3 regions of the Colwellia sp. 20A7 genome follow, and region 1 is predicted to be linked to each of the others. Evidence: predicted binding sites of a transcription regulator. Region 1 holds the regulator's gene; each other region holds the start of a gene.
The links. Region 1 encodes FliA, which starts transcription of late flagellar genes. Its sites were predicted from a motif close to CTAAAGNTNNNNNNNNNNNNGCCGATA; they were not measured.
Positions count from the first base shown of each region.

Region 2: the regulator FliA is predicted to act here: its motif matches at 6,413-6,439, upstream of pomA (flagellar motor protein PomA).
Region 3: the regulator FliA is predicted to act here: its motif matches at 7,599-7,625, upstream of GQS55_RS06345 (DUF5610 domain-containing protein).

Region 1 is NZ_CP047130.1:1,042,629-1,053,418, forward strand. It holds gene fliR (flagellar biosynthetic protein FliR) at 1-277, shown strand, start outside; gene flhB (flagellar biosynthesis protein FlhB) at 368-1,498, shown strand; gene flhA (flagellar biosynthesis protein FlhA) at 1,582-3,684, shown strand; gene flhF (flagellar biosynthesis protein FlhF) at 3,801-5,393, shown strand; gene GQS55_RS04555 (MinD/ParA family protein) at 5,453-6,295, shown strand; gene GQS55_RS04560 (RNA polymerase sigma factor FliA) at 6,381-7,100, shown strand; gene cheY (chemotaxis response regulator CheY) at 7,158-7,541, shown strand; gene GQS55_RS04570 (protein phosphatase CheZ) at 7,616-8,359, shown strand; gene GQS55_RS04575 (chemotaxis protein CheA) at 8,373-10,472, shown strand; gene GQS55_RS04580 (protein-glutamate methylesterase/protein-glutamine glutaminase) at 10,502-10,790, shown strand, end outside.
Region 2 is NZ_CP047130.1:1,172,666-1,183,455, reverse strand. It holds gene GQS55_RS05175 (FKBP-type peptidyl-prolyl cis-trans isomerase) at 1-85, shown strand, start outside; gene GQS55_RS05170 (DUF1428 domain-containing protein) at 239-592, opposite strand; gene GQS55_RS05165 (YajQ family cyclic di-GMP-binding protein) at 905-1,387, opposite strand; gene GQS55_RS05160 (VanZ family protein) at 1,533-1,931, shown strand; gene GQS55_RS05155 (ketopantoate reductase family protein) at 1,939-2,922, shown strand; gene thiI (tRNA uracil 4-sulfurtransferase ThiI) at 2,964-4,418, opposite strand; gene GQS55_RS05145 (flagellar motor protein MotB) at 4,577-5,518, opposite strand; gene pomA (flagellar motor protein PomA) at 5,545-6,312, opposite strand; gene xseB (exodeoxyribonuclease VII small subunit) at 6,558-6,824, shown strand; gene ispA ((2E,6E)-farnesyl diphosphate synthase) at 6,821-7,711, shown strand; gene dxs (1-deoxy-D-xylulose-5-phosphate synthase) at 7,745-9,616, shown strand; gene nqrM ((Na+)-NQR maturation NqrM) at 9,779-10,009, opposite strand; gene GQS55_RS05115 (FAD:protein FMN transferase) at 10,120-10,790, opposite strand, start outside.
Region 3 is NZ_CP047130.1:1,472,852-1,483,641, forward strand. It holds gene GQS55_RS06320 (alpha/beta hydrolase) at 1-200, opposite strand, end outside; gene GQS55_RS06325 (TetR/AcrR family transcriptional regulator) at 647-1,282, opposite strand; gene GQS55_RS06330 (efflux transporter outer membrane subunit) at 1,422-2,831, opposite strand; gene GQS55_RS06335 (efflux RND transporter permease subunit) at 2,831-5,962, opposite strand; gene GQS55_RS06340 (efflux RND transporter periplasmic adaptor subunit) at 5,975-7,132, opposite strand; gene GQS55_RS06345 (DUF5610 domain-containing protein) at 7,661-8,290, shown strand; gene GQS55_RS06350 (MBL fold metallo-hydrolase) at 8,442-9,299, opposite strand; gene GQS55_RS06355 (YHYH protein) at 9,595-10,790, shown strand, end outside.

The DNA of each region.
Region 1 (10,790 bases):
TCAAGAAATGGTTTTATGGGGGAAGTGGATGTTTGCAACAGCTTTGTCACTTTCGCTAGCGCCTTTAACGGCAATGTTGTTAATTAACTTCTCATTTGGCGTAATGACTAGAGCAGCACCACAGCTTAATATATTTGCTATAGGCTTTCCTATTACTATGATGGCAGGTTTGCTGATTATGTGGTTAACCTTTGGTAATTTCCTGACACATTTTGAATTACAGTGGCAACGAGCATTGGACTTTAGCTGTTACCTCATTAATTGTTCGGGAACTTAAACCAGGTTTAGGCTATTAAGGAATATTTTATGCATGTAGCATATAGTGAAATTTTATACTTAAAGCATAATGTTTTTAGGGTAGTACAGCATGGCTGAGTCAGATAGTGGTGAGAAAAGCGAAGAACCAACAGCAAAAAAACTGGCTGATGCACGAAAAAAAGGCCAAATAGCTCGCTCTAAAGATTTAGGCACCATGTTTGTTTTAGTCGGAAGTGCGTTTGCTCTGATGGTAATGGGGAGCTCCTTGGTTGATGCTTTATCAGCTACCATGAAACGTCTGTTTTCATTGAGTCGTAATGAAACTATGGATCCACATGCTATCGTAGGCGTTATTTATAGTGCGACAAACAATATCATCTTCCCCGTTTTAGCTATTTTTTTGATTATTATGGTAGCCGCCTTTATTGGTAATACCATGTTAGGTGGTATGGCTTTTTCTTGGGAAGCTATGGCCCCAAAAGCTAGCCGGCTTTCTCCTCTTGCAGGCTTTAAGCGTATGTTTGGTGTGCAAGCAGGGGTTGAATTATTAAAATCTATTATGAAGTTTTTTGTAGTATTTATTGTCGCTTTTTTACTGCTGAAAGGGCTTTTCTCACAAATTTTAGGACTTAGTTTAGAAGCTATACCGTCAAACTTTGGCCATGCCGTTAACATGTTGTTGTGGATGTTTTTAGCGTTAGCGCTATCTATTGGTCTTATTGTGGTTATCGACGCTCCTTATCAAGTTTGGAATCATACACGTCAACTTAAAATGACTAAGCAAGAAATTAAAGACGAATATAAAAGTACTGAAGGTAACCCTGAAATTAAAGGGCGCATAAAGCAAACACAATATGAAATGTCGCAACGACGGATGATGGGAGAAGTACCTAATGCAGATGTTGTAATCACCAATCCTACCCATTATAGCGTGGCATTAAAGTATGATGCGAATATGGGAGGAGCACCGCAGCTAGTAGCAAAAGGCATAGATGAAATGGCTATACACATTCGTACTATTGCCAAAGAGCATAATGTTGAAATAGTACAGTCACCAGCTTTAGCAAGGTCGATATATTATACTGCAGAGGTTGACCAAGATATTCCTGAAGAACTTTATGCCGCCGTAGCTCAGGTGCTAGCATTTATTTTTCAGCTTAATGAACATAAAAAAGGTAAAGGTAAAAAACCTATTCCTATTCCTAAGAAGCTGCCTATTCCTGAAGAGTTCAAATATTAAAATATTGCGGCGTTACTTTTGGTATAGCTTTTGCAAATCCAAAGCTAGCGTCAAAAATTTACCATAACGAGCAGCAGTATCAAATGCAATTAAACGCCTTCTTCAATAAATTCGATAAGAAAAAATTATCTCATATCTCAGGGTTGGGTACACCAATCCTTGTAATGGCTGCACTTGGTATGGTTATTCTACCTATGCCTGCGTGGTTATTGGATGTACTCTTCTCATTTAACATTGCGTTATCTTTAGTGGTGTTATTAATCACTGTATACACACTTAAACCACTAGAATTTGGTTCATTTCCCTCGGTTATTCTTATTGCAACCATTCTCCGCTTAGCACTTAATGTTGCGAGTACTCGGGTAGTTTTACTTGAAGGACATGAAGGTACCGATGCTGCTGGTAAAGTGATTGAAGCCTTTGGCTCTGTTGTTATTGGTGGTAACTATGCTGTTGGTTTAGTTGTATTTTTGATTTTAATTATTATCAATTTTGTAGTAGTTACTAAAGGTGCAGGGCGTATCGCTGAAGTTACCGCGCGTTTTACGCTTGATGCTATGCCAGGTAAACAAATGGCGATTGATGCCGATTTAAATGCCGGCTTTATTAACGCTGAGCAAGCAAGAGAACGTCGAATTGAAGTTACCAGTGAAGCTGATTTCTATGGTTCGATGGATGGTGCAAGTAAATTTGTTAAAGGCGACGCTGTTGCAGGTATTTTAATTTTATTTATCAACATCGTGGGTGGACTAGTTATTGGAATGGTTCAACATGACCTTAGCTTTAATGAAGCTGTTGAAATTTATACTTTGCTAACCATTGGTGACGGTTTAGTGGCGCAAATTCCAGGGTTACTATTATCTGTTGCAACCGCGATTGTAGTAACACGCCAAAATACCTCCCAAGATATGGGGGAGCAGGTAAGTAGTCAATTAGGGCAAGAAAAATCACTTTATATCGCCGCAGGCGTTATGTTTGTCATTGGTGTAATTCCTGGAATGCCGCATTTTGCATTTTTACTCTTTGCTAGCATTATTGCAGCCGTTGCTTATTTTGGTACTAAACATAAAGCAACTAAAGCTACAGAGTTAGAAAAAGTTGCTGAAGAAGCGCAAGTACAAAGTCAGCAAAAAGAAGAGGAAGTTAAAGAGTTAGGTTGGGATGATGTTAATCATGTTGATGTTATTGGTTTAGAGATTGGTTACCGATTAATTCCATTGGTTGATAAAGCGCAAGGTGGCGAACTACTTAGCCGAATTAAAGGTGTACGTAAAAAGCTTTCACAGGAATTTGGTTTTTTAGTACCTGCTGTTCATATTCGTGACAATCTAGACCTAGACCCTAATAGTTACCAAATATCGCTAATGGGCGTAACGATAGGGAGTGCAGAGATACGACATGATCAAGAGTTAGCAATAAACCCTGGACAGGTTTTTGGAAAACTTGATGGTGTACCAACGAAAGATCCTGCTTTTGGGTTAGACGCTGTTTGGATTAAGCAAAATCAACGAGAACAAGCACAAACATTAGGGTATACCGTTGTTGACTCAGCGACTGTATTAGCGACACATTTAAGCCAAATTTTAACGAACAATGCTTCTCAATTGTTAGGTCATGAAGAAGTTCAAAACCTTATTGATATTCTAGCTAAAACTTACCCTAAACTCGTTGAAGGCTTTATTCCTGATACACTATCCTTAGGTACCGTTGTTAAAGTATTGCAAAGTTTGATGAATGAAGGTGTTGCTGTTCGCGATATGCGCTCAATTATACAAACCCTTGTTGAGTATGGACCTAAAAGCCAAGATGCAGAAGTGCTAACAGCAGCAGTAAGAATTAGCTTACGTAAATTTATTATTCAAGACTTGGTTGGCCCTGCGTTAGAAATACCTGTCATAACCTTGGCGCCTGAGTTGGAACAAATGTTGCATCAGTCTATGCAGATGGCTGGAGATGATGGTGCAGGTATTGAACCCGGCTTAGCTGAACGCTTGCAAAAATCATTAAATGATGGCGCTCAAGAGCAAGAACTGGCAGGTGATACCCCTATTTTATTAACCTCGGGTATTTTACGATCAGTGTTGGCTAAATTTGTAAAATATACCATACCAGGCTTAAGGGTAATTTCTTATCAAGAAATACCTGATGATAAACAAATTAAAATTGTAAGTGCTATAGGGCAGTAACTAATAAATTTGAGTAAGTAAAATACCGAATAAAAAAGTAACGAGCAACTTAAGTATTGAGCATGATAAGTTGCAGAGTATAGTTTAGTCGCTCGTAGCTAAATAAGGAGTTAACTGTGAAAATAAGACGTTTTGTTGGCAAAGATATGCGTAGCGCATTAGCACAAATTAAAGAAGAATTAGGCGTAGATGCGGTTATTATGTCTAATAAAAAAATACCTGAGGGTGTTGAGTTAATGGCAGCAGTTGACTACAGCCAAGCACCACCTGTAAGTGTAACTTCTTCACATGATAACCCTTCACTGAGTGATCAACGTGGCCGTGAAATACAAAATGATACGGTTAACATTCAAAATACTTCTGCAGCAGCATTGAACAGGGAAGTACCTGAACCACAAATAGGTGGTAATCAAGCTAACAGTACTACCGAGCCTGTTGATAGTTTATCAGCCTTATTAAGCAGACAAGTTCAACATCACTCTTCTGCTCAGCAATCTGAGAAAATCGATGTGCAACAGGGATATACCCAACAAAGTAACCAAGTTTCGAGCGAAGACGATAATATTGAAGATCAATTACGTAACTTTACGCAACGATTACGTCATTCAAAGCCTGATGGAACGATTCCTGTGCCAGAAGCAAGCTATACTAATGAAGATGCTCAATTTGAAGGACATACGTCGTTAGAAGCCGAACAAATGGCAGAAAAGTTACAATCTAAGCCAACTGCTGAACAAGGTGCTGATTTAAACAATCACGTTAACCAGCAAGATTTTGATAAAATGCAACAAGAGATGGCTTCTATAAGAAAGCTGCTTGAACATCAAGTATCAGGGCTTATGTGGCAAGATATGGCGCAAAAAGAACCCCAACGTGCAGTGTTAGTTAACCGTTTATTAGGGTTAGGTTTAAATGAACAAATTGCGGATCAAATAGCAGGTTATGTTCCTTCTGAATATCATGATGAGCAAGCTTGGCAGCAAGCGACCAAATTAATTGGTGAGCAACTTAATACGACGCAAAATGATATTATTCATCGAGGTGGGGTTGTTGCCTTAGTTGGTCCTACAGGTGTAGGGAAAACGACTACTATTGCAAAGCTTGCGGCACGTTTCTCTCAAGTACATGGGCATGAACAAGTGGCACTAATTTCAACTGATACATTTAGAATAGCGGGTTTTGAACAACTGGCTACTTATGGAAAAATTATTGGCTGCCAAGTTAAACTGGCTAAAGATAGTCAAGCATTAGACTTACTGCTTGAGCAGTTTTCTCAAAAGAAATTAATTCTAATTGATACTGCTGGTATGGGACAAAGAGATATACGTTTAGCTGAAAATTTAGCTAATTTGGTATCGAATGCTAGAGTTAGAATAAGAAATTATTTGGTGCTAGCAGCTAATAGCCAGCAGCAAGTTATGCAAGAAAATGTCGATCGCTTTAAAAAAGTACCATTGTCGGGTTGTATTTATACTAAACTTGATGAAAGTGTGAGTGTTGGCGAAATAATTACAACTTCAATTCAAAATGGCCTTCCAATAGGTTATCTTACTGATGGACAAAGAGTTCCTGAAGATATTAAAGTTGCAAATGCTGAAAAATTAGTTACTCTTGCAGATAAGATGGCAATAAATTCAGCGAAGAAAAATGTAGCTCATGTTCAACGTACGGCAAGGCCAATGCCAATAGCGCCAGTGGTGGCGATATAGATGTATTTTAAATTGCAGTATTCTTATTTGAAATAAAGCGATAATATAAGAAGTAATAAATGGCAGATCAAGCGAGCGGCTTAAGAAAGATGCAAGACTTAAAAAAAGTTAAAGTAATAGCAGTTTCTGGTGGTAAAGGTGGCGTTGGTAAAACCAATGTATCATTAAACACGGCTATAGCCCTTGGGCAGCAAGGGAAAAGAGTATTAGTATTAGATGCTGACTTAGGGTTAGCTAATGTTGATGTGATGTTGGGTTTAAGAGTAAAACGCAACCTTTCTCATGTTTTATCTGGTGAATGTGAACTTGATGATATTATTATTACTGGTCCTCGTAATATAAAAATTATTCCAGCCACTTCTGGCTCTCAATCAATGGTTGACCTTACTCCCGCTGAACACGCAGGTTTGATTCGTGCTTTTAGTGAAATGACTACTCAGTTTGATGTACTTATTGTTGATACCGCAGCAGGTATTTCAGATATGGTACTTAGCTTTACTAGAGCCGCACAAGACGTAGTATTAGTTGTTTGTGATGAACCCACGTCAATTACCGATTGTTATGCATTAATGAAACTGCTAAGCCGTGATCATAATGTATTTAAATTTAAAGTTGTTGCCAATATGGTGCGTACGCCTAATGAAGGGCAGCAATTATTTTCCAAATTAACGAAAGTTACCGATAGATTTCTAGATGTAGCACTTGAGTTGGTAGGTGTTATCCCATTCGATGAAAATATTAGAAAGTCAGTACGTAAACAGCAAGCCATTGTTGAAGCTTTTCCTAACTCACCAGCAGCAATAGCGTTTAAGGATTTAGCAAAGAATGTTAGTAGTTGGCCTATACCGAAGCAAGCGTCAGGTCATTTAGAATTCTTTATCGAACAATTACTGGATTACTAACATCTCGTTAATATTAAGTTATCAAGTACTTATTAAAAATAATAAATATAAATACGTTAAAGTATTTAGGTGGGAATAGTCAAAAGTGGCAAAAACTAAAGCCTATAACAACTTAATTGATAAAACTGTGCTGCTTGAACAGCATACTGTGTTGGTTAAGCGAATTGCTTATCATTTACTTGCTCGATTACCGGCAAGTGTTATTGTGGATGACTTAATTCAATCGGGAATGATTGGTTTATTTGAAGCCGCAAATAATTTTGATAACACTAAAGGTGCTAGTTTTGAAACGTTCGCAGGTATCCGAATTAGGGGTGCTATGCTAGATGAAATACGCCGTGGTGACTGGACACCTAGGTCTGTACATAAAAATAGTCGTATGGTTAGTGAAGCAATTAAGCAATTAGAAGCAACATTAGGTAGAGACGTTACTGATATAGAAGTTGCTGAAAAACTTGATATTTCGTTAAATGAGTATCATCATATACTTAGTGAAGTCAGTACGGGTAAAATAGTAGGGATTGAAGACTTAGGAGTGAGCGAAGATGCGCTTAAGTTTGACGACGCTTGTCACGGTGATGACCCATATCAAAGTATCGAGCACAAGGCTTTTAAAGATGGACTAAGCAAATGTATTAGTTCTTTACCTGAACGGGAAGCTCTAGTACTGTCTCTGTACTATGATGAAGAATTGAATTTACGTGAAATTGGTGCCGTGCTTGATGTTAGTGAGTCACGTGTAAGTCAAATTCATAGCCAAGCGATGCATCGATTAAAAGCACGTATGCAATCTTGGCAAAATTAAGTAGAATTATAACTGTGTTAACCTATAAAAATTTTGAATGTTTCGCCGGAGGGTGCCTTGGATAAAAATATGAAAGTACTAGTTGTTGATGATTTTTCAACAATGAGACGTATAGTAAAAAATTTGTTACGCGATTTAGGCTTTACAAACATTCAAGAAGCGGATGATGGCAGTACAGCCTTACCTATGCTTCAAAATGGTGATTTTGACTTTGTTGTGACCGATTGGAATATGCCAGGAATGCAAGGTATTGATTTGTTAAAGGCTATACGTGCTGATTCACGTTTAGCTCACATCCCTGTACTATTAATTACAGCTGAAGCTAAAAAAGAACAAATCGTTATGGCGGCTCAAGCTGGCGTTAACGGCTATATTGTTAAACCTTTTACAGCAGCAACACTAAAAGCTAAATTAAATAAAATTTTTGAACGTCTAGGTTAATTTTTATTTAGACTAGCTAGTTAAAGCTAATTCATAAAACTGATTGGCTTTAATTCAAGTATTAAGGACTGTGCATGAGTATGGCAATGGTGGGGCGTGTTTCTTTGGAGCAGGCTAAATCTTTGGTTGAGCTTTTAGAAAAAGGGCAGCAAGAAAAGGCTGATGAACTTGTTGCAACAATTCAAAACCCTATAAACTCTGAACTATTTGCAGAAATAGGTAAGTTAACTCGTCAATTACATGACTCTTTAACAAACTTTCAGCTAGATTCTCGATTGAATGACTTAGCAACAGCAGAAATTCCAGATGCTAAAGAGCGTTTGAATTATGTTATTACACGTACAGAAGAAGCCGCAAACAAAACTATGGATGCGGTAGAATCTATTTTTCCGGTAATTGAGGATATATCTAGTCAAGTTGGTGCTGTTAAACCAGCATGGGCTAAACTGATGAATAATGAGATAGATTTAAAAGAATTCAAAAGTTTATGCGTTGATATTGATCGCTTGTTAATTACTACAGGAAGAGAAACAGCACATATTCATGGTTTAATGACTGATGTGTTAATGGCCCAAGATTTTCAAGATTTAACTGGGCAGGTTATTCGTAAAGTTATTGATTTAGTACGTGAAGTTGAAGAAAGTTTAATTAACATGTTGACTGCATTTGGAATTTCCTCAGAAAATTCTCAAACAAATTCAAGCCCGAAAGTAGGTGAAAACTTAGTTGAAGGACCAATAGTCAATAAAGAAGATAGAAATGATATTGTTGAAGATCAAGATGATGTTGATGATCTTTTATCAAGTTTAGGTTTTTAACGGGAGTTAGTGAATGTCATTTGAAGCAGATGAAGAAATTTTACAAGACTTTTTAGTCGAAGCAGGTGAAATACTCGAGCAGCTTTCGGAGCAACTCGTTGAACTTGAAAATGATGTTGATAATGCTGATTTACTTAATGCAATTTTTCGAGGTTTTCATACAGTAAAAGGTGGCGCCGGTTTTCTGGCTTTAAATGACCTTGTTGATGTATGTCATGGCGCAGAAAATATATTTGATTTACTTCGTACTGGTAAGCGCACAGTCAATGCCGATTTAATGGACACTATTTTATCAGCGCTTGATACTATCAATGATATGTTTACGTTGGTGAAAAATAGAGAGCCACTTGTTCCTGCTGAAGCAGACTTATTAGCAGAGTTGCACCGTTTAAGTCAGCCTGAAGGAACTGTAGTTGAAGCTTCTGTTCCTCAAGCTGTAGAAAGTGCAACATCTGACTCGGCTGATGATATGAGTGAAGATGAGTTTGAGCGCTTACTTGATGAGTTACATGGTAGCGGTAGTCCTTCATCATCACCAACTCCTGCTATAGAGACGCCAGCTATTGCTGAATCTTCTAATGAAATTTCTGATGATGAGTTTGAATCATTATTAGATGAACTTCACGGACAAGGTGCATTTTCGTCTGAAGTAAAAGATACCTCTTCTTCTATTGTGAATAACTCATCTGATGAAATAAACGATGATGAATTTGAAAGCTTACTTGATGAGTTGCATGGTAAAGGCAATGCGCCTAAAGCTAGTGATGTAGCATCAATAGCACCAGCTGAATCACCTATAGCTAAAGTTACTCCTTCAGCATCTAATACCGCTAGTTCAAAGCCTGTGGTTAGAGAAGAAGTTAAACCATCACCGAGTAAACCACTAGTAGCTAAGAAAGTAGCTCAGGCATCAGCACCCCAAGGCGAAACAACCGTTCGTGTTGATACCAAACGACTTGATAAAATCATGAATATGGTTGGTGAATTAGTTTTAGTTAGAAATCGCCTAACAAGTTTAGGGTTAATTTCTGATGATGAAAACTTAACTAAAGCAGTCTCGAATTTAGATGCCGTCACTACTGATTTGCAAGGTGCGGTAATGAAAACCCGTATGCAGCCAATCAAAAAAGTATTTGGGCGATTTCCTCGGGTAGTACGTGATTTAGCGCGTAGTCTTAATAAAGATATCCAGTTGGTGTTAGAAGGAGAAGAAACTGATTTAGACAAAAATTTAGTTGAAGCTTTGGCTGACCCTTTAGTGCATTTAGTTCGTAATTCGGTTGATCATGGTATTGAAATGCCGGATGTACGCCAAGAACAAGGTAAACCGCGTCAGGGTACTGTCACTTTATCGGCTTCGCAAGAAGGTGATCATATTCTGTTAACCATTAAAGATGATGGTGCGGGTATGAATGCTGAAAAACTGAAAGAGATAGCGATTAAACGTGGCGTTCTTGATGTCGATGCTGCTGCAAGAATGTCAGATAAAGAAGCTTTTAGTTTGATTTTTGCTCCTGGTTTTTCTACCAAAACAGAAATATCAGAAGTATCAGGCCGTGGTGTTGGTATGGATGTTGTTAAAACCAAGATCACCCAATTAAATGGTGCTGTTGATATCGACTCAGAAATGGGTGTAGGCACCATTTTGGAAATAAAAGTGCCACTAACGTTAGCAATACTACCAACGTTAATGGTTGTTGTTGGTGCGCAAACGTTTGCATTACCACTTGCGGCAGTTAATGAGATATTTCATTTAGATTTAACTAAAACAAATAACGTTGATGGTCAGTTAACTGTCATTGTTCGTGAAAAAGCCATTCCATTATTTTATTTAGATCAATGGCTTGTTAGAAACTATGAAAATAAAAGCCGTGAACAAGGCCATGTGGTTATAGTGCAATTAGGAAATCAACAAGTTGCTTTTGTTGTTGATCGATTGATTGGACAAGAGGAAGTTGTCATTAAACCACTTGATAGACTATTACATGGAACTCCTGGTATGGCTGGAGCAACTATTACGAGTGATGGTGGTATTGCATTAATTATAGATATTCCCAATATGTTAAAATTCTATGCGAAAAAATCACCAGTAAATAGAAAGCTGCATTCATAAAAGTAAAATAATAAAGGTAGATGAAGTAAATGGCCTATAAAGTGCTCGTTGTTGATGATTCAAGTTTTTTTAGACGACGAGTCACTGATATTCTAAACAAAGATCCACAGTTAGAAGTTATTGATGTTGCAGTCAATGGGCAAGACGCAGTAGAGAAGGCTCTTTTACTTAAGCCTGATGTTATTACCATGGACATTGAAATGCCTGTTTTGAATGGCATTGACGCAGTGAAGAAAATAATGGCAAAGTCACCCACCGCTATTTTAATGTTTTCTTCATTAACTCATCAAGGTGCAAAAGCAACGTTGGATGCCCTCG
Region 2 (10,790 bases), 130 kb from region 1:
AGAAATTCGTGAAGCTACTGAAGAAGAACTTGAACACGGCCATATTCATGGTGAAGGTGAAAGCTGTGGACATGATCACGGCTAAATAAAAATTTACCCCATAGATAAAGTTCGAGTTACAAACCTTAAGCATTTAACTAAGGTAGCATAACTCAAGCTTTATCTAGTAATTCCAAATATCTTCTAACAGTCAGATTATTGGCTTTTATGTTACTTGTTATTTAAATGACACTCGCAGCTATTCCTCTATAAGAACTTCGAAACCGCCGTATATTAAACGCTTACCATCAAAAGGCATTGGATTTTGATCTGGATGCATCCTAGGGTCTTCCATAATAGCTTCCCAACCAGCATCACGTACCTCTTTCGTCGGCCATAATACAGATGAAAAAACTACCGTTTCATCCTTGCCGCAATGAACAGCCATAGGAAAGGAGGTTATATCGCCATCAGGAACATTATCCCCCCAAGTTTCAGTGACTTTAAGTGCTCCGTGATCTTTAAAAACAACCGCAGACAACTTAGCATGTTCAACATATTTTTCTTTATTTTCTGTTGGTACTGCAGCTACAAAACCATCTACATAAGACATATATGACCTCTGTTTAATATTTTTCAGGTTGAAATTCACCTAGACATGATGAATTTCTCAAAAGGCTAGCCTCCATATCCGAGATTAACTTAAAAAAACATAATTAGTTTAGTAAAGAACTGAAGCATAGGGTTAGATACTCTAAAAAATTTAAAGTACAAGTTGCTATTAAAGGTGAAAGCACCTGTATTGATGGATTTTACGACAGTCAGGTTTGGCTAAAGTGGAGAAACTAGCAGTGTTATATCGAGTTTTAGCCACTACGACGAATGGCTGCAACTCGATAAGCGAGCATTAAAATCTATATAAAAATTAATCTTTAAAATTATTAAATTGAAATGATTGCTCTAAATCAGCTTCACGAACAAAACGCATTACCGCTTGTAAATCATCACGTTTCTTTCCTGTTACGCGAACTTGCTCACCTTGAATAGCAACTTGCACTTTAAATTTTTCAGCCTTAATTAACTTAACTACTTTTTTAGCTACGTCTTGCTCAATGCCTTCTTTAAACGTTACTTGCTGGCTCCAGTTTTTACCCGTTGCTGAAGGGGCTCCCATTGTCATCGCTTTAGCGTCAACATTACGCTTAGTTAATTGACTACGTAGCATGTCACAAAGTTGTTTTAGTTGAAAATCACTTTCAGACTTTACCGTTACCGCAGGCTTTTTCCATTCAAAACTTGCATCTACACCGCGAAAATCAAAACGAGTTGATATTTCACGATTGGCATTATCTACCGCATTACGTACTTCTTCTAAGTCAGTCTCAGAAACAATATCCATTGATGGCATAATTATTCTCTTTCAATTAAAGTATTATTGCCCCTATTATACCTAGCAAAAAGAGCCAAACAAGCCGACGCCACCAGAATTTTTCATCCACAAGCGCTGCAGACATGATAATATTGAGGTCTTATTTTTTAAAAATGTATACCTTGTGAAAGTACGACATCACCTAACCTTTTTTATTTTTATGTTCTGTTGTGGGATCGCTCTGTTTTTTTCCCATGAATTATTATTACCTGATGCCCTAACAAGATTAGTATTTCGCTCACCGCAAATAGATACTATTGGTCATTTTATTAGCTTTTTCGTCTTAAGCTGGTTAGCTATTTCAGTGATAAAGCTTTCATTATTAACTACTTTTGTTACTTTATCTTTCTATGCTGGACTCAGTGAATTAGGACAATATTATTTAGGGTTTCGAAATGGTGAATTTAGTGACTTTTTTGCCGACGTGGCTGGTATTGTTTTATACATACTGTTTAAAGTTGCTTATTTTCGATATAGATCATTTATGATTCAGAAAATAAAAAAAAGCAAACGACGCGGGTAGTACTCAGTTGAGAAATATTATTATTGTTGGGCAAGGCGCGATAGGATTACTTTGGTATCATCATATTTTACAGATGATAAATAACCACGGTGATTATAATAAAGCACGGCTGCATCTGTTACCCTCGAAGAGAACCGATTCAACTTATCCTTCAGCTAAGCCGCGGTCTAATAAGACATCGACAAATCAAGTAACCATATCCTATGATCAATATTCTTTTACTGATCATAATGCTTTAGTACATCAGGGTAAAATTAATTACGCGCAAACTGAGGATATTGAGCAAGCTGATCTCATTATTTTTTGCGTAAAAGCTTTTCAAATATCGTTAGCGCTGAGTAATATTGCAAGTAAATTAAAGAATAATATTGATATTGTACTTGCTCATAATGGTATGGGAACCTTGTCAGAACTATCGCAAGATGTAATCAAACACCAGAATATTTACGCATTACTCACAACACATGGTTGTTTGCGCTCAGCGCCTTTTACGGTGACACATACCGGAGTCGGTTCAACAGATATTGGTTTACTTTCTGGTGTGCCAAACTTAGCACAGCAAGAATCACTGACAAAATTATTAAATGCCGCCCTACCTCAAGTAACATCTCATCAAGAAATTAATCAAAAACAATGGTTAAAGCTAGCAATAAATTGTGTTATTAATCCATTAACAGCAATAAACGATATCAGTAATGGTGAAATAAATAATGCTGAATATTCATCAACAATTTTAATCTTACTAGAAGAAGTAGTGGCTGTAGCTGATGCTGAAAAGGTGAACTTAGATTTAGCAGATCTTAAAATAATAGTGAAAAATGTAGCACAAGCAACAGCTAAAAATAGCTCTTCTATGCGTTGTGATATTACAGCACAACGTATGAGCGAAATAGATTACATTAATGGCTATATTCATCGCTTAGGTATAAAATACAAGATTGCCACACCAGAAAATACGAAGATGTGGCAAGCCGTTAGCGCGCTAAGTTAACGCGCTTGCCTAATACGCTAGTTTCAAAACTAAACTCGGTACTATGGACGATATACCTTTACGTTACTAAAACCATTATCAATCAAGTATAGAGCTTGTAGCTTACTCATTACTCCGTGATCACAGTAAAGTAAGTAATCTTTATTCATATCTAAATCACCAAACTGTGTGGAAAGTTTATAGAATGGAATATGTTTAACTTCAACATTATCTAAGTTTAATGGTTTATCTTCTTCTTCTTCTGGACTACGAATATCAACCACTACAGCATTCTCTGGAATATTTTCCACAAGATCAACTGCATGAATTTCTTCTTCGGTTTCTTTACCAATATCACGAATATCAAAGACACGTGTTTCACTGATAACTTTGTCAAGAATATCAAAATCGAAATGACCTTCTTCTTCTTCAACTTTAGATAATACCGCTTTTACTGTCGGTTTCTTTGAAATAACACCACAATACTCAGGAATAGTTTTCGCAAAATCTTCCGTACCAATATCACGAGCTATATCAATAATATCTTGTTTATCATAAGCCGCTAACGGACGTAAAATAAGTGTTTCTGTTACTCGATTAATAACGTTTAAATTAGTTAGCGTTTGGCTAGAAACTTGCCCTAAACTTTCACCAGTAACTAACGCTTGAACTTTACCTTTTGCAGCTATTTTACTCGCGGCACGCATCATCATACGTTTAAGTATTACGCCCATCTGGCTATTTTCAACTTTTTCTAATATTTCAGCCACAACAGGTTCAAAATCAACGGCAAAGAATTTAACTTTATGAGAAGCACCAAACTTATTCCATAAATAATAGCTTACTTGCTTAACACCAACTTCATGAGCAGAGCCACCAAGATTAAAGAAACAATAATGAGTTCTAGCACCCTTTTTAATCATTTGATAACTAGCAACACCCGAATCGAAACCACCAGACATTAATGATAAAACATCTTCTTGTGTAGCTATTGGGAAGCCACCTAAGCCTTTATGGCGTTCAGTAACAATAAATAAATCTTTATTTTTTATTTCTAATCGAACCGTGATATCAGGTTTAGTTAATTTAACTTTTGCACTTTCTACTGATTGATTTAAACCACCACCAACATACTGTTCTACTTTAAGTGAATTAAAGTCATGTGTACCCGTGCGTTTAACACGAACACAGAAAGTTTTATTTTCAATAGTTTTCGCATGAATGGCTAATGTTTTTTCATAAATATCATGTACGTCAACAAATTCTGATTGCTGAACTTCTAAAAACATTGGTATACCTGGAATACACTTAAGTGCTTCCACTAAACGTTCACGGTTTTCAGGGCTATTGTCTTTAGTATTTACTTCAATGTTATCCCAGTTCATCCGCGTAGTTACTTTTTCGTCAATACGGCGTAAAACATTTTTAACATTCGATTCTAAGATCTTAGTAAAACGTTTACGAACAGGGCGAGATTTAATGGTGATTTCAGCTTGCAGCTTAACGATAAATTTCATCGATGTTGGCCTAATAAATAATAACAATAAGAATAATGGCGCGCATTATATACCCAAACCACCTCAAAATGCGAGTTTAGGAAATATTGAGCACCCATAAAAAAAGCTGTCACAATTACGGTGACAGCTTTTAATATTAGTAGATTAATACATTAACTTTATTGAAGTACTTGAATAGGTTCGCTCTCTTTCGGCTTACCTTGATTAATAGCAATTTCAACACGACGATTTCTGCGTCGATTTAGTGGGTTAGTATTAGGCACTAATGGGCGAGTGTCTGCGTGCCCTGCAACAACTAAACGGGCTTGATCAAAGCCTGGTACTTTAATTATCTCATGTGCAATAGCAACGGCTCTCTGACTTGATAAATCCCAGTTTGAATTAAATAATTCTGAATCTATCCCGCGATTATCAGTATTTCCTGAAATCATAATTTCACCCGGAATCGTATTTAACAACTCACCTATTTGTCTAATAATAGGTTTAAATTTAGGTTGTAAAAACGCAGAGCCCGATGGAAATGAACCATTTTCTCGAATGCGAATAATAACTTGCTGCCCTAATGATTCGAGTTCAACAGCGCCATCTTCAATTTGTTTTTCAAGCTTGTCGGCTATTTTTTTGACTAAATCATTTACCTGTTCTTGCGCCGCTTGTTCTATTTGTTCTTGTGCTTCCTGAAGTACTTGTTCAGACAAGGCGTCATCTGTCTTTTGTGATTGCCCTCCTCGTTCGCTACCTCGTTGTTCTTGACGACCGCCAGCAGAAGTTTCATCGCCAGCTTGGAATTCCAGCATTTGCTGGGTTATTTCCATTGTTTGCTGCTGAATAAGCTCAATTGGTGTTGGCTCTGGTTTTCCTGGTCTAAATTCCTGAGCAATAATACTGGTACCTTTAGGAATATCTTTTACTTCAATTTTATTTTGTACGCCAAAAGCAAACTTCATTGACCCCGCAATTTGTTTAAACTTTAGTACATCCATTTCAGAAAAAGATAACAATAGTACAAAGAAACACATTAACAACGACATAAGGTCGGCGAATGTCCCCATCCATGCAGGTAGACCAGGAGGTGGACATTTACACTTTTGTTCAGTCATAAAACCTCCTATTTATAAATCTATTACTATTCATCATCAGTAGTAGACGCTTGACGCTTACCTTCAGCAAGATAGTTTTTCAATAAACCTTCGATTACACGTGGATTTTGCCCATCTTGAATTCCAAGTACCGCATCAAGAATTAATTCTTGGTTCATTTTTTCTTCCTCCATGCGTAACTTTAATTTCGTAGCAAGTGGGATTGCAATCACATTAGCTAAGAAAGCACCATAGAGTGTCGTTAACAAAGCAACCGACATGGCAGGACCAATGGATTTAGGATCATCCATATTTGCTAACATAGCCACTAACCCAATAAGTGTACCAATCATCCCCATAGCAGGAGCAACATCAGCTAAAGCCGATAACATACCGGCACCCTTTTCATGGCGCTCTGTCGTAAGGTTGATATCTTTTTGTAAAGTCGCACGTACTACATCGGCATCGTGGCCATCAACGAGCATATCAACACCTTTTTGCATAAAGTTATTGGTTATTTCTGCTTCCTCTAATGCAAGAAATCCACCTTTGCGCGCTGCATCAGCCATATCAACAGATTTTTCTATTAATTCTTCAGGTTTTTCTAATTTAAATATGAACGCTTTAGCTATAACTTTTCCGATACCAAAAAACTGACCTAAGCTGTAATTAGATAGCACGATAAAAAGTGAACCACCAAAAACAATTAGTATTGATTGCGTATCAACAAACATCATAATATCGCCAGACAAAACCATCGCGATAACAAGAAAAGCAACGGCACCAAGGATACCGATTAAGGTTGCTAAATCCACAGAAAAACTCCTAAAACTAAAAAAACCAATTTGACCTAATAAAATAATAGTACATTATGACAAAGCTATTCGCCATTACTTATCCTTTTATATATTAAGTTATCGCCCTTGTAGTCAATAACTTAATCGTAAATCAGTAACAATATTCATTGAAATATATGAGCGCTACATTGACCATTGTGCTTAGCTAGGGTAAGTTTGCGCCTAGAGTTGAAAGCATCTAGAGCATAAAGAGAATATAAAAGATGGCCAAAAAGAAATTAGAAAACCTAAGTTTTGAAGAGTCGCTTAGCGAATTGGACACTATAGTGCAGAATTTAGAGCAAGGAAATTTAGACTTAGAAGAGTCAATGGCACTTTTTGAACGTGGTTTAACATTAAGTAAACTAAGTCAAAATAAGCTACAAACAGCAGAGCAAAAAGTTAAAATTTTACTCGAACAAAATGGCGAGCAACAGCTCCAAGACTTTGCTTTAACTGACGATGAACAAATACCAGGTGAGCTTTCGTGAGTAGTTTAACCAACCATGATGTTTTTCAACAGCGTATCGACCAATTTTTAGAACAAAAGCTTGCAAGCTTAACAGTCAACGACAATAAGTTGCATGAAGCAATGCGATATGGACTATTAATAGGCGGAAAACGTATACGCCCATACTTGGCTTATATAACAGGAGAAGCGCTAGGTGTTGATTTAAAGGACATCGACGGAGTTGCTGGCTCAATAGAGTGTATACATGCTTATTCATTAGTACATGATGACTTGCCTGCTATGGATGATGATGATTTAAGGCGCGGTAAACCAACCTGTCATAAAGCCTTTGATGAAGCTACAGCTATCCTTGCTGGTGACAGCTTACAAACACTCGCCTTTGATATTATCGCTAACCATGACTTTTCTGAAACCGTAAAGCCTAAACAAATTACATTAATTCAACAATTAATTACTGCTGCTGGATATCAAGGAATGTGCGGTGGTCAAGCACTTGACTTAGCTGCAACAGATAAAATGATAACCTTAGAACAATTAGAAGTTTTACATTCTTTGAAAACAGGTGCTTTACTGGAAGCTTCTGTTTTAATGGTTGCAGAATGTAGTTCTAAAATATCGCCTCAAGAGAAACAAGCATTAAAAGCTTATGCGCAATTTATTGGCTTAGCATATCAAGTACGAGACGATATTATTGATATAATATCAACCCAAGAACAGCTTGGAAAACCATGTGGTTCAGACCTTGCTCTAAATAAAAGTACTTACCCTGCACTGCTGGGTTTAGAAGGCGCTCAAGAAAAAGCTGAAAACTTATTTCAACAAGCACTTCAAGCTTTAGCCAGTTTGCCTTACAATACACAATCCTTAGCTGAATTTGCCACCTTTATTATTAAACGTAGCCATTAAACAGCTAAAAATAAAAACAACTATAGAACAACTATGACCACAAACCTTACTGACTACCCATTACTTACCCAAATTAATTCGCCAAAAGATTTGCGAAATTATTCTCAAGATAAATTACCGCGAATAAGTAATGAGTTACGTCGTTTTTTATTAAATTCAGTGAGTAAAAGTAGTGGGCATTTTGCTTCAGGTTTAGGCACAATTGAACTAACTGTTGCCTTACACTATGTCTACAATACCCCTTTTGATCATCTTATTTGGGATGTTGGTCACCAAGCATATCCACATAAAATTTTAACTGGCCGTCGAGATCAACTTCATACTATTAGGCAAAAAGATGGATTACATCCTTTTCCTTGGCGTGAAGAAAGTGAATACGACACATTAAGTGTTGGTCATTCAAGCACTTCTATTTCAGCAGCATTGGGCTTATCAGTTGCCGCTGAAAAGGAAGGACTAAATAGAAAAACCGTTGCCGTTATCGGTGATGGTGCGATGACTGCTGGTATGGCATTTGAAGCGCTAAACCACGCAGGTGATATTAAAAAAGACATGTTAATTATTTTAAATGATAATGAAATGTCTATTTCAGAAAATGTTGGTGCTTTAAATAATCATTTTGCAAAAATGCTTTCAGGAAGCCTCTATACAGGTATTAGAGAAGGTGGTAAACGTTTATTAAACAACCTTCCTCCAATTAAGGAATTGGCAAGTAGAGCAGAAGAACACCTAAAAGGTATGGTTGTTCCTAGTACTTTTTTTGAAGAGCTTGGCTTTAACTATATAGGCCCGATTGACGGCCATGATGTTGAAGGTTTAGTCGATACAATTAAAAATATGCGCAGCCTTAAAGGCCCGCAACTACTACATATTGCAACAAAGAAAGGTAAAGGTTTCTATGCTGCTGAGCAAGATCCTATAAAGTATCATGCAGTACCTAAGTTTAATCCTAGCGATGCAAACTTACCTAAATCTAAACCTTCATTGCCAACTTACTCTCAAATATTTGGTGATTGGTTGTGTAAAACAGCTGCCGTAGATAAAAAGTTAGTCGCAATTACCCCTGCTATGCGTGAAGGCTCTGGTATGGTTGAATTTAGCCAACGTTTTCCGGATCAGTATTACGATGTTGCTATTGCTGAACAGCATGCTGTTACATTCGCAGCAGGACTAGCTATTGGTGGTCAACACCCCGTTGTTGCTATTTATTCAAGTTTTTTACAACGCGGCTACGATCAACTTATCCATGATGTTGCCATTCAGAATTTGCCGGTTATGTTTGCTGTTGATCGCGCAGGTATTGTTGGTGCCGATGGTGCGACACATCAAGGCTCATTCGATTTAAGCTTTTTACGCTGTATTCCAAATCTTGTTATTATGGCCCCAGCAAATGAACGTGAATGCCAGTTGATGTTAAATACAGGTCATAAATCAAATACCCCAACGGTAGTTCGCTACCCACGCGGTAGTGGCACTGGTGAAGAACTACCAAATATTGATGAAGTAATAGAAATAGGTAAAGCCAGAGAAGTTATAGCGCCAACCGAGAGCAATAATATTGCGATTTTAAGCTTTGGTACCATGTTAAATGAAGCAAATAACGCGGCTGTATCACTTGGTGCGACACTTATCGATATGCGCTTCATTAAACCGCTTGATAACAATATGATTAATCAATTAGCTAAAACCCATAGTACGCTAGTGACGATCGAAGATAATGCAATTGCCGGCGGTGCTGGATCAGCAGTAAATGAATATATTTTATCGCAAGGTATTGCGATTAAAGTATTAAATATAGGTATTCCTGATCAGTTCATTAAGCATGGTACGCAAGAAGAAGTTCATCAAGAATTAGGTTTAGACAGTTTGGGAATAATTAAAAAAATCAATGATTTTATTAGCTAGCCGCTAAAATTAACAACACTGATACTTTTAATAAGTTGATTAAGTTAGTGTTCAGTAAAAAGTTTAGTAAAGGGCTATTAAATAAATCGATTAAACAAACCGATTAAACAAAAAAAAGGATAGTAAGACTACTATCCTTAATAAGTTTATAATCTCAAAACACTAAAGATTGGTAACATCTATTCTATTTTTCAAGTTATCTTCAAGCGCTGATTTACGTTCACGTTCTTGACGTTTTTCACACGGATTTTCACAGTTACAGTCTTTTTCAATACCGACACTTGCTAAACCACCACAACTACCTGCTAACGTTTTATTTTGAAAAATATAACCTACAGCCATTGCTGCGCCTACAACCAGAAAAAAGCCAAAGGTAATAATAAAAATCATCATAATGTTATGCTCTCAATTAAATAATTAATGTTCAGGACTCAGGACAAGAGCCATTGGAATAAATTTAATGCGTATCTATGTTATTAATTAAGATCGACACACGGTAAGTATTATTTCAAATATTGTTTAAATTTTACCGTAAACTCTTCATGAAAGCCATTTTCAGCTTTAGAAATAAACAATACGGCTAAATCATTTTTTATCGCAAACTTCATCCCTTCTTCCGCTCCCATTACCATCATAGTTGTAGATAAGCCGTCGGCAGTCATTGATGATGGGGCGATAACAGTGACTGACACAAGATTGTGATTAATCGGTTTCCCCGTATCAGGATCAATTATATGAGAAAAACGTTGTCCGTCTGCTTCAAAGTAATTTCGATAATCTCCTGCAGTTGCAACAGCATTATCTTTTGGAATGATTACCTGTTGAGCGGCCCTATGATCACCTAAAGGATCAAAGATAGGTCTTTCTATCGCAATTGCCCACAGCTCTCCTGTATGCTTAAAACCTTTTAAACGCAGCTCTCCGCCTATTTCGACTAAATAGTTATGAATTCCATTCGCTTCAATTAATTCTGCAACCACATCAACCCCATAGCCCTTAGCAGTAGTAGATAAATCAACATACAAGTCAGGGATATCTTTTGATAGCTTATTATCGTCCAAATGCAGGTTATTTAACCCAACACGTAAACGTGTATTGGCTAGTAACTCATCACTTGGTACTTTTTCTGGTCTATGCTCAGGTCCAAAACCCCACAGGTTAACCAAAGGACCAA
Region 3 (10,790 bases), 430 kb from region 1:
TTTTTCTGCGAGGTGCCACGATCGGTAACATATATAAGCTCCATACTAGTTTCACGTAGGGCTTCAGGTATATCATTTTCTAAATAATGCGTGTTTACAAATACATTTGGTGTCGGCATTAAAGTAGGGTTGGAAGAACAAGCAGATAAAACTAAAAGTGAAAGGAAAATATAGCACTTACCTGTAAAGTGGAAAAACATATTTATTCCTTATTTTGCTATTTATAATGAGTGAGAAGCGTTTAATACAGAAGGTTGCTATAAAATTTTTATACTTAGGGTAATAACTTAAGCTAATAAAATATAGCAGACTTATACAGCCTTAGGAACTTTGTTGAGAGCTGATTTTGGTATCGTTGGAGCCTTAAGCTCTATTTTATCGAAAATTTGAGTGGGAACTTGAACGGGAATTTGATCGAGAATCTTATCGTGAATTGAACGAGAACTTGATCGTTAAATTGAATAACAATCGAGAAGAGGGGCTTATTATTTGAATCCAAGTTGTAAAAGCTCTCTCAACATGGATTTTAATCCTAGTTTCTCGTGAGAGAGCTTTAATATTTAATTTTATGCTAAATGAATGACTATCTTTCGTATATTTAAGCACTACGCTGTAAATATATTAGAAGTGGTTTAATAGTAATTTTTTATTTTATTGCTTCTTCAGTTGGAAAAGGGACTAAAATTACACGCATTGCTGGGCGCAACGCGATTAAAATAGTTTCTTTATCAACACTTGGATTAAGTGCTCTACGTAAGGTGAAGCCACTTATCATTGAAAACATTACTTCGATACGGCTTTCAAGCTCTATTTCACTGTGATCTTTTATTAAACTGCGTTCACCTGTTAATAGGCTATGCATTTTCTTTCTAGCGTAGTAGTCAGATTTTTGTAACTGTTCTGATACTTTATCGTTACGTGCAGCTTCGGCGAACATTTCTAAATTAAGTGCACTTTGATTTAAATCGCTATGATGATCAATTGCATGATCTAAACCATCGATTAGAATCGTGACTAAATCACCTGACTGGTCTTCAAATTCCTGAAAAATTGAGAACATTTTTTCCATATCTTGCTCAATAATCGATTCAATGATCGCTTCTTTACTGGCAAAGTAGTTATAAATATGGCCTGCACTCATTCCTGCTGTTTTGGATATTTCGGCCATCCCTGCACCGTGATAACCTTTACGTCTAAAGCAATCTGCAGCTGCGCATAAAACTTGTTCACGTCGAGCTTGCGCAATCGCAGGATCTGTTTGTCTTTTAGATTTTTCTTTCATTATAACTCCGAAAAGCATAGCTTTTCTTTTAACCTAATAATTATCATTAGTTTACATGGCCTTAAGTGCTGACCTCATGCGTTAAATCAACGAACTTAGTAAACTAATGATAAAGTAGCTAACATTGTGGTTTTAGCAGTTATTCACTCTGCTGTGTCGGTCGTTGCCAACCACCACCAACCGCTTTGTATAAGCTAATTTGGCTAATAATATAAGCTTGTTTACCACTAATAAGTTGCTGGCCAGCACTGTACCAATTACGTTGTGCATCCAGCACTTGTAAATAGCTATCAGCACCTTTTTCAAAGCGAGCTTCAGAAAGGGTAAAGGATACTTGATTACTGTTATACAGCTCTTCAAGTGCACTTAATTGCTGCATATAACCTTCTCTATCTGTAAGCGCATCAGAAACTTCTCTAAAGGCTTGTTGAATAGTTTGTTCATAGGTCGTTAAGGCAATTTCTTGCTGTGTTTGTGCAACATCTAAATTTGCTTGATTACGGCCCATATTGAATATAGGTATCGTTATTGAAGGAATAAAACTCCAGGTACCAGTACCGCCTGAAAACAAATTATCAAGATCAGTTGAAGCTGTGCCTGCATTTGCGGTCAGGGTAATACTTGGAAAAAAAGCTGCCTTAGCTACACCAATATTAGCGTTCGCGGCTAATAACTTAAATTCAGCTGCTTTAATATCTGGGCGTTGCTCAAGTAATTCTGATGGTAAACCTACGGGTACATTGGGAAAGTTTAATACTTCATCCAAACTTTCAACAGGTAATAACTCGGCTGAAACAGGCATACCCACTAATAGATCAAGCGCATTTTTATCACGTTTTAACATGCGTTGATAATTAGCTATATCAACTTTTGCCGCTGCTACAGTGCTTTGAACTTGTGCTAAGGTTAACTTTGATGCAGCCCCAAGTGCGTAAGTTTTTTCGGTTAACGCTAATGACGCTTTTTGGCTTGTTAATGTTTCCATCGCAAGCGCTAATTGCTCTTTATCAGCCGCGTAATTCAACCATGCACCAACTAATTCAGAGATTAAGCTAATTTTTACACTCGTTTGAGTTTGCTCTGAGGCATACAAGGTTTGTAGTGCTTGATCTGACTGATTACGAACTTTACCCCATAAATCTAACTCATACGCGGTCATACCTACGGTAGCTGAATAGCTCGAGCTGATTTGTGAATTACCTGTTGACGATAAATCGCCGGGTAAGCGCTGACGCGTACCTGAGGCAGCAATATCAAGTGATGGATACAAGCCTGAATCTTCAATTTGATAAAGCGCACGTACTTGCTGCACATTAAGGGCAGCAAGTTTAATGTCTTTATTATGAGTCAGTGTTTGTTCAATCAGTTTTTGCAGTTTTTCATTGGTAAAAAACTGCTGCCAGTGTAAATTGGCAATATCACCTTGTTCGCCTTGTACTGCATAACTTTCAGGTACTGGCAGTACAATATCTTCACGTGGTGGTGCCATTTGACAGGCACTCAGCACTACAACACTTAGACTGGCTAAACTTAATGTTTTGAATGTCATTATGATTTATCCTCAGTCACAGTTTTATGTTTACCAGGGAAGATTCGACGTACTAATACAAAGAATAATGGCACAAATAACACCACAATTAATGACGACGCTAACGTACCACCAATAACTGAAATACCAAGTGCATTTTGTGCACCTGAGCCAGCACTTGAAGCGATAGCAAGTGGTAATACACCACAAATAAATGCCATTGATGTCATTAGTATTGGACGTAAACGTAATTTAACTGCAGCAATCGCTGATTCAACTAATGGCATACCTTCATCCATTTTATGAATAGCAAACTCCACAATTAAAATCGCATTTTTGGACGCCAAGCCTATGGTTGTTAACAAGCCAACTTGTAAGTAAATATCGTTTGATAAACCAGCTAAGAAGGCCGCCACTGTTGCACCAAAGATGCCTAATGGTACAATCATCATTACCGCCGCTGGTACTGACCAGCTTTCATATAATGCCGCTAAACATAAGAATACGATTAATAGTGATAGGGCATATAACAATGGCGCTTGACCACCACTTAAGCGTTCTTCGTATGAAATACCCGTCCATTCAAAACCAATACCAGCAGGTAGGTTTTGCGCTAACTTTTCGATTTCATCCATCGCTTGTCCTGTACTATAACCAGGCGCGGAAGCACCTTGAATTTCCATTGCTGAAAAGCCGTTATAACGTTCAAGACGAGGTGATCCGTAAGTCCAATACGATTGAGCAAAAGCGGTAAATGGCACCATGTCACCATTACTATTGCGTACATACCATTTGTCTAAATCTTCAGGCACCATACGTGATTCAGCATTACCCTGCAGATACACTTTTTTCACACGGCCACGGTCAATAAAGTCATTCACATAACTACTACCCCATGCGGTAGATAATGTACTGTTGATATCTGATTGTGTTAAACCAAGCGCTTGCGCTTTGGCTAAATCTATATCCAGCTCAAGTTCTGGCTTATCTTCTTGGCCATTAGGACGAACACCAGCTAATATAGGGCTTTGAGCAGCCATGCCAAGTAACATATTACGTGCTTTGAGTAATTCATCGTGACCAAGCCCTACACGGTCTTGTAAAAACAAGGTAAAACCATTAGCGGTACCAAGTTCCATAACTGCAGGGGGCGGGAATGCAAAAATAAAGGCTTCTTTTATGGTTGAGAAAAAGCCCATCGCTTTACCTGCAACAGCACGAACGGAAAGATTTGGATCTTGACGCTCATCCCAATGATTCAAACCAACAAAGCCAATAGCCGCATTTTGTCCAGAGCCAGCGAAACTAAAACCTGTTACCGTGAAAATTGAACGCACTGCATCAGACTGGTCTTCTAAATAATGACGCTCCATTTTTTGCACAACATTTAAGGTTTGTTCAGTCGTTGAGCCGGCCGGCAAACTGACTAAGTTGAACAAAATACCTTGGTCTTCATCTGGTAAAAAAGCTGAAGGTAATTGGGCAAAAATATAAATCATGCCGCCAACAATTAAGCCGTAACATAATAAAGAGCGTTTGCTTAGTTTAATCATACGACCAACAAAACTCTGTGCACCGGCATTCGTTTTATCAAAACCGCGGTTGAAGGCCATAAAGAAACGACCGATAAATGATGAATCATTATGTACATGGCTTGGTTTTAACATTGTTGCACATAAGGCAGGTGTTAAAATAAGGGCAACCAATACAGACAAACTCATTGCGGTAACTAAGGTGACGGAGAACTGTTTGTAAATAACCCCTGTGGAACCGCTGAAAAAGGCCATTGGGATAAATACTGCAGACAACACCATTGCGATACCGACTAAGGCACCTTTAATTTCGTCCATTGATTTACGTGTTGCTTCCAGAGGAGAAAGCTTCTCTTCTGTCATTACACGTTCCACGTTTTCAACCACAACAATGGCATCATCCACTAATAAACCAATCGCTAATACCATAGCGAACATAGTTAAAGTGTTAATTGAATAACCTAAGGTTTGTAGTACTGCTAACGTACCAAGTAATACAACGGGCACAGCAATTGTTGGAATTAAGGTCGCACGGAAGTTTTGTAAAAATAGATACATCACTAAAAATACTAAAATGACGGCTTCAATTAAAGTACTGACTACTTTTTCAATTGATAACTTAACAAAAGGAGTCGTGTCATAAGGAATAACCGTTGCTAAACCTTCAGGGAAAAGTGGCTCTAGTTCTGCAAGGGCAGCTTTAATCGCATCACCAGTATCAAGAGCATTAGCGCCACTTGCCAATTTAATACCTAAACCTGAGGCTGGTTTGCCATTAAAACGCGCTACAACGGCATAACTTTCACCACCAAGTGCTACGGTGGCAACATCACTTAAACGAACAACTGAACCATCAGTATTAGTTTTAACAAAAATATTTTCAAATTGTTCAGGCGTTTTTAACCGACTTTGAGCTGTCACTGTCGCATTTAATTGCTGCCCTGGCATTGCTGGTAAAGCACCAAGTTGACCTGCTGATACTTGTGCATTTTGCGCACTGATAGAAGCACTAATATCTGCGGGTGTTAGTTTATATTTTTGCAACAGATCTGGATCTAACCAGATACGCATGGCATATTGCGAACCAAATAGTTGTACTTCACCAACACCATTTACTCGTGAAACAATATCTTGCACATTGGATGCTACATAGTCACCAATGTCGATGTTATTCATGCTGCCATCTTCAGAAACAAAGCCGACAACCATTAAAAAGTTACGTGCAGATTTAGCAACAGATACACCTTGACGCTGAACTTCTTCAGGTAGTAACGGCGTTGCTAGGGCAAGTTTATTTTGTACTTGAACTTGTGCAATATCTGGATCTGTATCAGCATCAAAAGTTAGTGTTAATGTTGCTGAACCATTAGATTCAGACGTAGATGACATGTAAAGTAGGCCATCTAAGCCTTTCATTCTTTGTTCAATAACTTGAGTAACCGTATCTTCTAATGTACGTGCAGATGCACCCGGGTAGCTTGCTTGTATGCTAATCGTAGGTGGTGCAATTGACGGATATTGAGCAATCGGTAAACTCTTAATTGCAAGGACACCAGCCAACATAACAATAATGGCAAGTACCCAAGCAAAAATAGGTCGATCGATAAAAAATCGTGACATTTATATGCTCCGTTATTGAATTTTAGCGATTGATTCGGCTGGCACTGCATTAACAGAGGCACCCGGCGCTATTTTTTGTAAGCCTTCAACAATCACTTGATCGCCATCATTTAAGCCACTTGTTACTAACCAGTTAGAGCCTATGGTACGGTCAGTTTTTAGTACGCGCGCTTCAACGGTATTGTTTTTACTTACCACCATCGCTGTAGGTTCGCCTTTGCTATTACGGCTAACACCACGTTGCGGTACTAAAATTGCGTCAGTTTTAACACCTTCAACAATGACAGCTCTAACATACATGCCTGGTAACAGTAACTTTTCAGGGTTTGGAAACTCAGCTCGTAAGGTGACAGAGCCAGTGCTTGGGTCAACCGTCACTTCAGAAAACTTTAATGTGCCTTTATGAGGATATACCGAGCCGTCTTCCATTTTTAGCTCAACCTTTGATTGTGCCGTAAGATCTCTATCTAAATCACCGTTAGCAATGGCTTTTTTCAAACGCGTTAATTCACTGCTCGATTGAGTAAGGTCAATATAAATTGGATCAAGTTGGGTTACCGTTGCTAATGCAGTTGCTTGATTAGCACTTACCAAAGCACCTGCAGTGACAGTAGACTTACCAATTTGACCACTGATAGGTGATGAAACCTTACTGTAGTTAATGTTAATTTGTGCTGTTTTAAGTTGCGCTTGTGCAGTGAGTAAGTCAGCTTGTGCACTTTTATAATTTGCATCCGCTTCATCAAAATCTTGTTGACTAACTGCTTTGATTTTTAGCAAATCTGAATAACGATCTGATTTAGCTTTTGCATTAGCGATGTTTGCTTGCGCTTTAGTGATAGCTGCTTTACTGGTAGCTATTTGTGCTTCAAATGTTGCAGGGTCAATTTGATATAACGCTTGACCTTTTTTCACTTCGGCACCTTCAGTAAATAAGCGTGTTTGTACAATACCATTTACTTGTGGACGAATTTGCGCTACTTGTGATGCTGTCACTCTACCTGGCAGCTCTTTTGTAAGCGTTAGTGGCTGGCTTGTTAATTTAATAACGCCAACAGGGGTTGGTTGCTTAGCTGGCGCATTTGCCTGCTGATTTTGTTCGCAACCGGATAAAACAATTGCACTTGCCAAAGCAGTGACAATAAAAATAATGACGCGTGAACGCTGCATGTTAACCAATCTCTCTTTTAGGGTGAACGTTCATTCTAATTTAATTATTGTGGATTTCCAACATTATTAAACAATTTTTTTTAAGAAAAATAATTTTATTTAGTGAGTTTATTCACTTGTTAATCATTCAATTAGGTGCGGTACCCATGATGCTAATAACTAGCAGATTCTCATTTAAAGCGTCGATTACAAACTATTGTGTAGATTAAATTTAACGTCAGTAGAGTAATTACTTTAAGTTGATGATTTTTTCTATCGAAAAATTAATGAGTTATATAGGATACGTTAACTAGGTTTATTGAGGTGAGTTAATACGATTACTGACAATGAATGTTTTAGTTATATTGTTGTTGTGCTGAAAGCGTAGAAATTACTACTACATCAAAGTGATTTTATATTCACAATAACAGACTAAAAATAATATATTTAACAAAACATGTTGAGTGTAAAATATAAACGATTTAACCTTAAGTTATACTCAACAATGCCGATACACTTTTATAAGCGTTAACTAATGAAGGTAATACCATGAACTCACCCATTAATAGTGTTAATACCGTAATGGCAAAAAATCCCTATAGCCAAGATGCTAGTGCTATGGCTAAGTCGAAAGGCAGTGATAATAGTGTTGAAGAACAGCATACAACAGGTAAGGCCGGTGAAGTGCAGGAGTCTATTGCGGTTTCTCAAAAGAAACAGCTTAATGCCGCCATTATTGAATCAACGTTAGAATTTAGTAACTCACTTGGTGATCAACCTTTATCATTAGCATTGAAAACCGCTTTACAAGGTATTAATGAAGCATTGCAAGCAAGTGGTGTTGAAAGCAGTGTGGAAGATGCTTATGAGTCTGGCCTTGATTTTAGTCCTGAAGCAACAGCAGAGCGCATTGTGTCTTTTAGTACGCAATTTTTAGGTGCTTTTAGAGAGCAAAATCCTGATATGAGTGAAGAAGAATCTCTCAATGCATTTATGGATGTTATTGGTAGTGGTATTGATCAAGGTTTTGGTGAAGCGAAAGACATATTGGGCGGTTTGAATGTATTAGAAGGTGAAGTAAGTGATACGATTGATACTACTTACGATCTTGTTCAAAAAGGGTTACAGGCCTTTGTTGATTCATTGAATGAAAAAGAAGAAGAGAGTACTACTGAGTAATATGCTTGGTTCTTATCGACCATTTTTCATTAGTTATTGTGATACTAAATATATTTAAGGAGTCAAAGGTAAATCATCTTTGACTCCTCCTTGAAATTTTCTAGAGTCAAACCTCAATTACTTTTTATGATTAGGTTAATGGTTTTAGTCATTACAAATCACTCCGCCATCCCATTCCTGATTCTTCCATTAATCGTTCGTATACACCTTCTATATTAAGTGGCAGCCAAGCTTCATATTGTCTTAAGTCTTTAAATTCACTTAACTTAACATTTTGTTTTATTTCATCAAGCGTTTGGCCAGCTAAAATACCTTCGATTACTTTACTGTACAGTTGTTCTAGGTAACGTAAATAGCGTTTTACATCATCCTTATCCCCCATGTCAGCATGACCACCAACAAAGGTATTAAAGTCATAATTAAGTACCGTTTTAGTTGAATTTATCATGCCTTGAATATCGTAACTCCACAGTTTTTGCCATGGCATTCTACCTATCATTATCCAATCAACTACAAATAAGGTTTGTTGTTTTTCAAACAACATACTTATTGAGCCACGACCGTCATTTGGGCCATGGTAATTAAGTTTAACGCTTGAACCTCCTAGCGTAAGTATTAGTTCGTCATCGAATACTAGATCAGGGGTGACTGTTTTCATTTTAGTATTTTTAATATCTTGCGCACTTAACTTATGAGCAACGAAGGTTGTATGCGGACTTTTAAATACTTCTGCACCGTAAATATGGTCGCTGTGATTATGACTATAAATGACATATTTAACAGGTACATTAAAACGCGTTTTAATTTGTTCGTTAAGCCAAGTAGCTGCTTTTTTATTGAGAGGGTCGGTAACAATGGCACCTTGAGGTGTGATCAAAAATACTGAGCGGTGCCTATCATCTATAAAGCGGTATAAGCCACTACCTAATTCTTCAATTTCAAGCGCTTGTGCGGTAAAACCTACAATAAGTAGTATTCCTGTTAATAGTTTTATTAGTGACCTTTGCATACACCATTCCTTTGAATAGATAAAATTTAATAAGCTTGTTAAAAGTAGAGTGTGCAAACCCATAAAAAATTTCAGCTGATTAATTTAAGTGAACTAATTTAAATGAATTATGTTCGAATATTAACGTTAGTATTAATTTAATTGTGAATAAATACTACAACTACATAATTGCCCTACATTTGGTGGTTAAGCTAATGGAAATAAATTATTAACGTTTAATTTTTAAAGTTAATTTTGACTGTTAATTTTTGACGTTGAATTCTTAATGTTTAAGCATAACTTCTTGGGGGTTAAAATGATGAAAAATACTTGGGCGCTTTTATTTATTGGAGTATGTGGTTTATCACTAAGTGGATGTAATAATGGTGGTGAATTAACCCAGCAATATAGTGATACTAACGCGTTTACTTTAATAAGTTCTGCTATGGTCGATGGAGGTAAATTACCTGTTACTTATACTTGTGATGGCGAAAGTGTTAACCCTCCTTTTAGTTGGAGTGGCGCACCTGAAACTACAAAATCTTATACCTTGATTATGCATCATAATGCACCAGATGGTGTTCATTGGTACTGGACGATGTACAACATCAATGGGGATGCCACACAAATAAATAGTACTGAAACACTCGGTTTATTGGGTAGTAATAGTGTTAACGATATAAACGAATATGCGCCACCATGCTCTAAAGGTCCTGGAGTGAAAAATTATACTTACACTATTTATGCTTTGTCTGAGCCGGTTACTTTTCCAGAACGTAGTGTTTCTAATGGGCATGAAAAAGTAGATAGAGAAACATTGTTAGCCGCAATGAAAGATATCACGTTAGATTCTGCACAAATGACGGTCAGTTATGAGCGTGATAGCCAGGGCTCAAAAGGTGAGAGGCTATCAAATAAACGTTCAAATGAAGGTATGAAAAAAGGCGATGAAAAAAGACCTAAACCTGCACCTTTTATTCAACCTGACTTATCTAAACATATTGATTCTGCCCGTTGTACAACAATTCAAGAATCGATAAGTGACGCAGGTTTTGATAAAAATGTTGCTGTGATCTGTGATGAAACTTATGCCTACATTGCCTCTTCTACGTATCCAGAACATGAGATGATGACGGGTATTACCGGTACTAATGAACAAATCCCAGTACCTGCACAAGGTTATGCAGCACCGATTAAACTTGAGCCTAAAAAAGCCGATACGTTAACGACTATTGATGCTGCTGTTGGCGTTGCCGTCAATGGCGTACCTATTTATGATTATTCATCGCAAGGTGAATTAGATGTCAGTCAATACGATGCTAAACACGATACCTTAGTGTTAGGACAGTTAGATAACTGTGGTGGTCATTCTGGTCGAGGGGACGGCTACCATTATCATGTATCACCTACCTGCATGATTGATACGATGACAAATAAAGACGATAACACCATTATTGGTTGGGCATACGATGGCTACCCGCTTTATGGTGACAAGAACCCTGATGGTAGTGA